Regions from separate parts of the Acidovorax sp. DMC1 genome, predicted to be linked through region 1. Evidence: predicted binding sites of a transcription regulator. Region 1 holds the regulator's gene; each other region holds the start of a gene.

Evidence for each region. Region 1 encodes FliA, which starts transcription of late flagellar genes. Its sites were predicted from a motif close to CTAAAGTTTNNNNNNNNNNNGCCGNTA; they were not measured.
Region 2: ACT531_RS15895 (FlxA-like family protein) is a predicted target of FliA. The motif match lies at 1,385-1,411, and genes of this name have one in related genera.
Region 3: ACT531_RS05585 (YjfB family protein) is a predicted target of FliA. The motif match lies at 1,341-1,367, and genes of this name have one in related genera.

The regions. Positions count from the first base shown of each region.
Region 1 is NZ_JBQUYO010000008.1:236,405-239,675, forward strand. It holds gene flgA (flagellar basal body P-ring formation chaperone FlgA) at 22-735, shown strand; gene flgM (flagellar biosynthesis anti-sigma factor FlgM) at 830-1,150, shown strand; gene ACT531_RS17390 (hypothetical protein) at 1,193-1,567, shown strand; gene ACT531_RS17395 (RNA polymerase sigma factor FliA) at 1,691-2,407, opposite strand; gene ACT531_RS17400 (hypothetical protein) at 2,574-3,271, opposite strand, start outside.
Region 2 is NZ_JBQUYO010000007.1:224,604-227,874, reverse strand. It holds gene ACT531_RS15905 (YdeI/OmpD-associated family protein) at 1-399, opposite strand, end outside; gene ACT531_RS15900 (RNA polymerase sigma factor) at 464-1,282, opposite strand; gene ACT531_RS15895 (FlxA-like family protein) at 1,419-1,766, shown strand; gene ACT531_RS15890 (flavin-dependent oxidoreductase) at 1,890-3,206, shown strand.
Region 3 is NZ_JBQUYO010000002.1:249,684-252,954, forward strand. It holds gene ACT531_RS05580 (dihydrolipoyl dehydrogenase) at 1-1,291, shown strand, start outside; gene ACT531_RS05585 (YjfB family protein) at 1,394-1,609, shown strand; gene ACT531_RS05590 (NAD(P)/FAD-dependent oxidoreductase) at 1,646-2,791, opposite strand; gene ACT531_RS05595 (amidase) at 2,808-3,271, opposite strand, start outside.

The DNA.
Region 1 (3,271 bases):
CGTGCCCGCGCTGTGCTGCGCATGCTGTGCTTGGTTGGGAGTGTGGCCGGGGTTCTGCTGGGTACTGCCGGTGTCGCTCATGCCCAGTCGGCGGCGGACCCTGCGGCAGACCTCGGTCCGCTCACCCAGCGCTGGCTGGACGATGCTTTGGCTCGCAACCAGTCCTCCGCACTGCCGCTGCGCATGGAAGTGAGTGTTGGCTCACTGGATTCGCGCCTGCGGCTGGCGCCCTGCGCGCGCGTTGAACCTTATCTCCCTGTGGGTGCCCGCCTGTGGGGCCGTACACGCCTGGGGCTGCGCTGTGTGGAAGGCGCGACCGCATGGAATGTGTTTTTACCCGTCACCATCAAAGCGTTTGGGCCCGCCTGGGTGCTGACGAACAATGTGGCGCCGGGCGCAGTATTGACTGCCAACGACGCCACCGAGGCCGAGGTGGATTGGGCGGCCGATGCCTCCCCCGTCCTGGCCAACCCCGACCTGTGGGTGGGTCAGACCGCCGCTCGCCAGCTGGTGGCGGGCCAGGCGGTGCGCCAGGCCATGGTGCGGGTCCCGCTGCTGTTCAAGGCAGGTGCGCAGGTCAAGGTGGTGGCCCAGGGGCCCGGCTACGCGGTCAGCTCGGCGGGCCAGGCGTTGACGGCGGGCTCCGCTGGACAGACTGTGCGCGTACGCATGGAGAATGGGCGTATCGTGAGCGGAACTGTGAACGATTCTGGGACGGTGGACGTCACTCTGTGATGACGCCCCGGTAATAAATGGCTAAAGTCCGGGCCAAATGGGTCGAAAACATTGCTACTGATGCCCCACATCCAACGGGGTGGTGGAGAGAGCGATGAAGATAGGTCAAACACCGGAACTGCCGGGCGGGTTGCCGCCGACGGGGCTTGCCAAGCAAGCCAAGGCTCCCGCCAGCGCTGCGGAAGGAGCCACGAAAGACGCACTGGTTGCGTCATCCGCCGGTGTGCCCGTCACGGTGTCCACCGCAGCCCGCGCTCTCAGCCCCGCCACCCGCAGCACGGCCGATTTTGATGCGGGCAAGGTCAAGGCCGTGCGCGCTGCCATCGAGAAGGGCGAGTTTTCGGTCGACGCGGAAGCCATTGCCGACAAACTGCTGTCCAACGCCCAGGAGATCCTGTCCCGCTCCCGGGGCTGATCTGCGTTTTGTTAGAGGGCGCAATTCATCGCACAATGCGCCATGACTCTGGAAGAATCTCTCTCAGCTGTTGAACAGCGGATCGAACAAGTCTCCGCCGCACTTCTCGCGGCAGATCCCCTCTCTCTGGAAAAACACAGTACGGCCTTGCGCGATGCGGCGGCCGATTTCTCGCGTGCGCTCGAACAAGCCGCCGCGCGTGGCATGCCGCTACCGGCTTCGCTGCAGAAGCGTGCGGATGCCATCCGCACCATGCTGACTTTGCACCGTGACAGCCTGGCCCGGTTGGCCGCCGTCACCGACCGCCAGGCCGCAGGCTTGTTGCCTCCGTCCAATGCAGCTTCTACCTACGGGGACGGCCTGGGCGCGCGGGGAGCTGCGCCAGGCGTGGCGCGCATTTACCGCTCTGCGGGCTGAGCACCCAAGACTTTTCTGAGGGAGGGTCGGGCCGGGGCGCAAGAGGTGTCCGCCCGCGCAGCCATCCAAACTGTTGGCCCCGCAATGCCTTGTGTTGCCCGGCTCGTGGCCCGACGCGCGGGCTCAGTGTGCGCGCATCTTGGCACGCAGGCGGGCAATCGACTGGCTGTGCAACTGGCACACCCGAGACTCGGTCACACCCAGCACGGCTGCAATTTCCTTGAGGTTCATGTCGTGTTCGTAGTACATGCCCATGATGTGCTGTTCCCGTTCCGGCAGGGTCTTGATGGCGTTGACCAGTGACGTCTTGAGCCGCTGATCGCGCAGCAACTCCACCGGGTCGGCCGCGCTGTCGGCAACATGACGGTCCAGAAACCCGTCCTCGTCGTCGTTGCCATGCGTCATGTCTTCCAGGTACACCAGCTGGGTACCGCGCACCTTGCCCAGCAGGTTCTGGTAGTCCGCCAGGCTCATGCCCATTTCGCCGGCTATTTCGGACTCCAGCGGGCTGCGTCCCAGCTTTTGCTCCAGCCGGTGCACAGCGTGTTCAATGTCTTTCTGGCTCTTGCGCGAGCTGCGGCTCATCCAGTCGCCCTCGCGCAACTCGTCGAGCATGGCGCCCCGGATGCGCTGGGTGGCAAAGGTTTCAAACTGCACGCCCTGCGCCACTTCATAGCGCGACAGGGCTTCGGCCAGCCCCATCATGCCGACCTGGATCAAGTCATCCAGTTCGACATTGGGAGGCAGCTTGGCGATCATGTGGTGCGCAATCCTCCGGACCAGCGGTACATGCTGGCGGATCATGGCATCGCGATCAAGCTGGCCTTTGGCGGTGTACATAGAGAGGGTGTTATGCACTGGTAGGGCGGGTATGCGATCTTGTTCTGGAGCCGCTTGGGGGTGCCATCACCCGAACTTCATCCGCCTCGCGGGGCTGGCGACTGGCCAGACCGTTGGGGGCAGTGCGGGTCAACGTGGGTACGTAGAGGTGCATCACAGGCTCTGGTCAGTGGCTCCGGACAAAATGCGCAGGCATGCCTGTCAAGTTGCTGGGTGTCAGCGCAGCCAGCGCTCCGTTCATGGTGCCCGCATTTTCCAGCAGTTGCAAGGCCAGACGCTGAAGATCCTGGGGGTTCTGCGTGGCAATGGTGGTGGTGCGAATGGGGCCGCCCAGATGGCGTTCGGCGCAGGCCTGCAGGGTCATCAACTGGGACTGGGCCTTGCGGCGTTCGGCGGCCGTGTTGCTGTGCAGCAAGGCTGCCACCATGCAGGGCAAGCCCGTGTGCAGCGCGATCTGCTTGAGGCTCTTGTAGCTCGTCATCACCCCGGCTGCGCCGCTGCCCATGACCACCAGCGGCACCGTGGCCGTGTGGGTGAGCAGGGGCCCCAGGGTGGCCGCCGGTGCGTGAATCACCATCAGACCGTAGGTTCTGAAGTAGGGCAACAGGCTTTCCATAGGCGATCGGGCGGTGTCACCGGCCTTGCGGCTCAGATGCTGCAGCCCCTTGGCCGCCGGAATCACTGCGAGCGAAGACGCAGTGGCGCCCAGGTTCAGGCTGGCACCGTCATTCCATGTGGCGTGTTGCAGCAGGTGCAGCAGCCCGGGGCTGTCGTCGGATTCCTGCGCCGTTCCGTCAAGCACCACCACCGGATAGCCCAGCCGCTGCAGGCTCGCACAGATCTGCCACAGCGTTTCCAGTCCAT
Region 2 (3,271 bases), on a different contig from region 1:
CGCCACCGGCAGCTCGGCCACCCCCGCCTGCTCGTGCGAGTAGATGGCCGACTTGTCGGCCTTGCGGTGCGCGAAAGCGGCCAGCCCCGCAGCCGTCATGCGGCCTGCCGCCTGCAACTGCTCCACCTTGGCGATGTTGACCGCACTCCAGATCGACGACGGCTTGCGCGGCGTGAAGCGAATCGAATACGTGTGCTCGTCAATGCGCCGCCGGATGCCATCGATCCAGCCAAAGCACAGGGCTTCGTCCACGGACTCCGACCAGCCCATGCTGGGGCGGCCCGAGCCCACTTTGTGAAAACCCACCAGCAACTCCGGCGCGCTGGCCGCATGGCGCTCCAGCCACTGGCGAAATGCCTGGGGGGTGGCGAAGAACGTGGGGGTGGTCTGGGAGGCCATGATGTTGCGAACGTCCTTCCTGAGTGCTGCCGGGCGGGCTCTTGCTGCTGTGCCGGTGGGTCGGCTAGGCCACCACGATGTCTTGGGCCAGCTCGGCGCAGGGCCCCAGGGGCAACACGCACAGTGTCACGCCGTCGAGCGTGAGCACCAACCCCAGTTGCCCGCCCACCTGAACCACCCCACCCACCGTGGCCGGTGCGCGCGAGGCACGCGGTGGTACGGGTTGCACGGAGCGCTGCGTCGCCATCGCACTCACGGGCGGCTGGCGCAGCAGGGCCCACAGGGCCTGCGGGTCCCGTAGTTGCAAAGACTGCAGATAAAGGCGCAGCACCGCCGGGTCGCCGTCACTGGGTTCACCGCGTTCATCACCGTGGCGGGCCTGCGCTTCGGCTTGCCGCAGGCGCTGCAATGCGCGGCGCAATTGCTGACGGCTGGCCGCTTCCGTCCGGCCGGTGGCCTGTGCCAGCTCGGCATGGCTGGCATCGAACACCGCATGCAGCAGCACTGCGGCGCCCTCCATGGGCGTGACGCACGCCGCCAGCCGCCGCAATGCGAGCGTGGCTTGCTGCGCCAGCGCGGCATCGGCCTCTGCCGAGGGCACGACCGAATCGGCAACATCGCCATGCGCGGTCCGCGTGGCTTCGGTCAGCCATTGGGCCATCCACTGGCGCCGCCGCAGGCGGTCGATGGCCAGGTTGCGCACCACCGTCAACAGCCACGCCTGGGCCGCATTGAGCGCCGGGGCCTGGGCCTCCAGCGCACGCACGTAGGCGTCCTGCACGGCGTCCTCGGCCTCGGCAGGACCCAGCAGGCGCGTAGCGGCGCGCAGCAGGGTACTGCGGTTGGCGTTCACCAGCGCCATCAGGTGTTCATCGTTCTGCATCGGGGCATGGTGCCACAGGCTGCGGCAAGCCGTACATCGGCAGACCCTGGTTCGGCATGGGGTGGCGGCGCTCAGTTCAAGAGCCCGCTTTGCGAAGGGACCGTCAACTTTCCCTGCGTCTTGCCGATAACCAGGGATGCAAGTTGCCAGCACCACCTCCGTCAAACCTTCTTCCTCCAGCGGCAGCAGCGACATCGCCAAGCTGCAAAAGCAGCTGCGCGAGCTGACGGAGGAACTCAAGGGCGTAGTCAGTTCCGACATGGACGCCAAGGCCAAACAAGAGAAGGCCAAACTGCTGCAGGCGCAGATCCAGATGGTGCAAGCCCAGATTACGGCGATACAGCGCGCGCAACAGCAAGAGCAACAACTGTCCCAGGTGGCGAAGGCCGAAGAGGCGGCGGCCAATGCCGCGCAGCAAAAGAAGACCCAGGCGGCAAAGACTCCATCTGCTGGGCTGGGCAACAACGTCGATACCTACGCCTGAGCAGTAGGGCTTGGTGAGGAGGCTGCCAACCTGCAGCACACCGCCCCCGGCATGCGTCCGGCGCCGCATGGGCCTGCGGCGTCCGCGACAAGCTCCACCCGCTATTGCATGGACAATCTCGGCATGTCTGGCGCACCCACTACTTCACACCCTTCTTCCGCCCACCCCGTGCTGATCGCCGGGGGTGGCATTGGTGGCATGGCCACCGCCCTCACCCTGCACCAGATCGGCGTGCCCTGCATCGTCTTTGAAACGGTGCCGGAACTGCAGCCGCTGGGCGTGGGCATCAACCTGCAGCCCAACGCCGTGCGCGAACTGCACGACCTGGGGTTTGGCAACGACGTGCTGGACACCATTGGCCTGCAGGCACGCGAATGGGCGCTGGTGGGCCGCAACGGGAACGAGGTGTATGCCGAGCCGCGCGGCCTGGAGGCGGGCTACCACTGGCCGCAGTATTCGGTGCACCGGGGTCAGCTGCAGATGATGCTGTACCACGCCGTCAAAGCCCGCCTGGGCGACAACGCCGTGCAGCTGGGGCAACGTGTGGTGGGCTACCGGCAGGATGCGAATGGCGTCACCGCCATCGTCGAAACACGCGACGGCACGCAACGCGAAGTAGCGGGCTCGCTGCTGATTGCGGCCGACGGCCTGCACTCGGCCGTGCGGGCGCAAATGCACCCCACGCAGCCCCCCATCCAGTGGGGTGGCGCCATCATGTGGCGGGGCACCACGCCGGGGGTGCCGGTGCGCACGGGCGCGTCGTTTGTGGGCGTGGGCTCGCTGCGGCACCGCGTGGTGTTCTACCCCATCACGCCACCCGACCCGACCACAGGGCTGGCCACCATCAACTGGATTGCCGAGATCACGGTGGACAACCAGGGCGGCTGGCAGCACGGCGACTGGAACCGGCGCGTGGCGCTGGAGGAGTTCATCCACCACTTTGACGGCTGGAACTACAGCTGGCTGGACGTGCCCGCCATGCTGCGCGGTGCCAAGGACATTTTTGAATACCCCATGATCGACCGCGACCCGGTGCCCACCTGGGTAGACGGCCGCGTGGCGCTGCTGGGCGATGCGGCGCATGTGATGTACCCCGTGGGCTCCAACGGGGCCAGCCAGGCCATCGTGGATGCGCGCGTGCTGGGCGCGCAGCTGATTGCGCATGGCGTGGGCCCGCAGGCGCTGCGCGCCTACGACGACAAGCTGTGCAAGGACATCTCTGCGCTGGTGCTGCGCAACCGGGGTTCTGGGCCCTTTGGCCTGCTGGGGCTGGTGGACGAGCGCTGCGGCGGGGTGTTCGACCACATCGACGACGTGCTGCCGCGCGAGGAACGCGAGGGTTTCATGGCCCGCTACAAGGCGGCGGCGGGGTTTGCCATCGAGACGCTGAACGCGGCGCCCCCGACCATCGCACCGGGGCAGCGCGTGGCGGTGGGCTGAACACTCCAAAGGGGCACTTAGCGGAGCAGCCGGTGCCTCGGCTCCGTGCAGCGCATTTTTGAATG
Region 3 (3,271 bases), on a different contig from region 1:
CGCGCGCGTGGGCTGCATGCCGTCCAAAGCGCTGATCGAGGCAGCCAACGCCTTCCACCGCCGCCACACCTTTGAAGAATTCGGTCTGCGCGGCGCGAGTGGTCTGACCGCCGACCTGCCTGCCGTGCTGCAGCGCGTGCGCGCACTGCGAGATGACTTCGTGGCAGGAGCCACCCAGGCCACCAACGGGCTGGGCAGCGCCCAGAGGTCAGGGCGTGCAACGCTGCTGGGGCCACGTGCGGTGGACATCGACGGCACGGCTTACGCCACACGCAGCATCATCATCGCCACGGGGTCACGCCCCCGCGTGCCCGATGAATGGCTGGCGTTTGGCGACCGCATGCTCACCACCGACACCTTGTTCGAGCAACCCAGTCTCGGCCCCCGCGTTGCAGTGATTGGCATGGGACCGATCGGGGTGGAGCTGTCGCAAGCCCTGGCGCGGCTGGGCTTGGAGGTGGCGGCATTCACCACCGGCCACACGCTGGCCGGGCTGAGCGATCCTACGCTCAACGCCGAGCTGGCCGCTCTGCTGAAACAAGACATGGTCCTGCACATGGGCGCCGAGGCGCAGTTGCGCGAGGTGCCCGGAGGCATCGAGGTGGCGAGTGGCGCCAACCGCGTGGTGGTGGACCAGGTCATCGCCGCGATGGGCCGGGTGCCCAACATCGAACACCTGGGCCTGGAGACGCTGGGCGTGCCCCTGGATGCGCGCGGCTTGCCCACCGTAGACCCGCAAACCCAGCAGATTGGAGACCTGCCGGTGTTTTTGGCGGGCGACGCCAACACCCACACCCCGTTGCTGCACGAGGCGGCCGATGAAGGCCACATTGCAGGCATGAACGCCCTGACCCCCACGCCCACGCGCTTTCGGCGCCGCACCTTGCTCTCCATCGTGTTCGCCGACCCCAACGTGGCGGTGGTGGGGCCGCGTGTGGCCGACATGGACCCGCACAGCACCATCACTGGCACCGCCAGCTACGCAAACCAGGGCCGCGCCCGCACCGCGCAGCGCAACCTGGGACGCCTGTGCGTTTATGCCGACCATACGAGTGGTCGCCTGCTGGGTGCCGAGTTGTGCGCCCCCGATGGCGAGCACCTCGCCCACCTGCTGGCCCTGGCTGTGCAGCAGCAGCTGACCGTGCATGATCTTTTGGGCATGCCGTTCTACCACCCCACGCTGGAAGAAGGCCTGCGCACCGCCTTGCGCGACGCAGCCCGACAGTTGCCAAACGCCCGCACCTCCGACTTGGCCGCCTGCCCAGCCCTGGGGGTGCCTGCGCTGGACTAAGGCAATGCAGAACAGCGCAGCTTCACCGCCCCCTGCACATGTAACAACCCTCAAGCTCGCTTTTGTAGTGCCGATAAACCACCATTGCCCCAAGGAGTCACCATGGACGTCGCCCTGACCAACAGCATCGTCAACACCGCTACCAGCCTGGCCAGCGCCAAGACGTCCGACGCCCTGAACATGGTGGTGCTGAAAAAGGAGCTGGACATGCAGGCCGTGTCGGCCGCCACCATGATCGACGCCATGCAGCAGTCCATGCCCCAGCCTCAGCTGGCCACCAGCGGTACGCTGGGGACCAACGTCAACACGTTCGCCTGAGGGGCTGAGCCCCCCCTCTCTCTCGGCCCTGGCGGCTCAGCGCAAACGCGCGGGCGACAGCCCTTCCACCCCCACGCCCTCGCGCACCAACTCCCCGGCCAGCGGCTCGCAGCGCAGCAGCTGCCGCGCCAGCAACGAGGCGCCCGCCGCGCTCTGAATCCCATATCCGCCCTGCCCGGCCAGCCAGAAGAAGCCGGGCACATGGTTGTCCCAGCCAATCACCATGTCGCCATCCCGCACAAACGAGCGCAACCCGGCCCAGGTGTGCGATGGGCGGCGTATCTGGAACCGGGTCATTTCCTCGATGTGATAAATCCCGGTGGCCACGTCCAGCTCCTCGGGCACCACATCGTGCGGGTGCGTGGGGTCGGCATTGGCCGGTGAGCCCAGCAGTTGCCCTGCGTCGGGCTTGAAGTAGAAGCTTTCGTCAATGCCGATCACGGCGGGCCAATGGGTAGCGTCCATGCCCTCGGGCACCGGGAAGGTGAACGCCGTGCGGCGGCGTGGCTCCAGCCCGATCGGCGGCACACCCGCAAGGCCTGCCACTACATCGGCCCAGGCACCCGCAGCGTTGACGATGGTGGGGGCGGCAAACACCCGCCCGTCGGCCAGCGTCACCTGCCACACGTCGCCGTCACGGCGCACGGCCGTCACCTCGGCGTGGGTCAGCACCTGGCCGCCGCGCTGGCGCAGGCCGCGCAGGTAGCCCTGGTGCAGGGCGTTCACATCAATATCGGCCGCCTCGGGCTCGCTCATGCCGGCGGCCACGGCCTCGGGCTTCAGGCAGGGCAGCATCGCCAGCAGCTCGGCCTGCTCCACCCACTGCACATTGGGCGAGGTGGAGCGCGCTTCCTCGTAGGTTTGTTCCAGCAAGTCCAGCTGATCCGGCCCAGCCACATAGACCACGCCCCGGGGCGAGAGGATGGGGTCGGCGCCAAATTCAGGCGGCGGCGCATCGTAGAACGCGCGGCTGGCCCGGGTCAGCGCCTGGATGTTGGGCGTGCCATAGGTCGCCATGTAGAGCGCGGCCGAGCGGCCGGTGGTGTGATAACCGGGCTGCGATTCACGCTCCAGCAGCAGCACGCTGGCGCCCTGCCCTGCGGCGCCGGGCTGTACCAGTTGCCAGGCCACGGAGGCCCCGGCAATGCCCGCGCCAATCACGATGGTGTCTACGGTTTGCATGGTCGGTGTCTCCTGTTCAAACCGCCGACACCTGCGCAGCCGATGCCGCACGGTCGTCGCGCGGCAGGGTGCGGGCGTCGCGGGGGTCCGGTGCCACGGTCACGATGGAGGTCAGCGCAGGTTCGGCGCGCGTCTGCTTCAGCTTGGCGATGTCGGGCCGGGGCCGTGCCAGCCCTGCAATGCCCTTGAACGCCTGCTCCAGCGCATGCCCCACACCCAGCGTGTGCCGGTCGGCGCGGAAGCGGCCCACGATCTGCAGGCCAAACGGCATGCCAGCGTCGTCCAGCCCGCACGGCAGGCTCAGCGCTGGGTGGGTGGTCAGCGTGGTCACGTAGGTCAGCGCCAGCCAGCGGTAGTAGTTGGCCTGCGGCTCGCCGTTGATGTGGCTGGCGAACAGCTCGGTCCAGGCGAACGGCGACACGGGTGTGGTGGGCGCGAGGATGATGTCGTAATCCTCGTACAGCTTCTGGAACCGCGCCA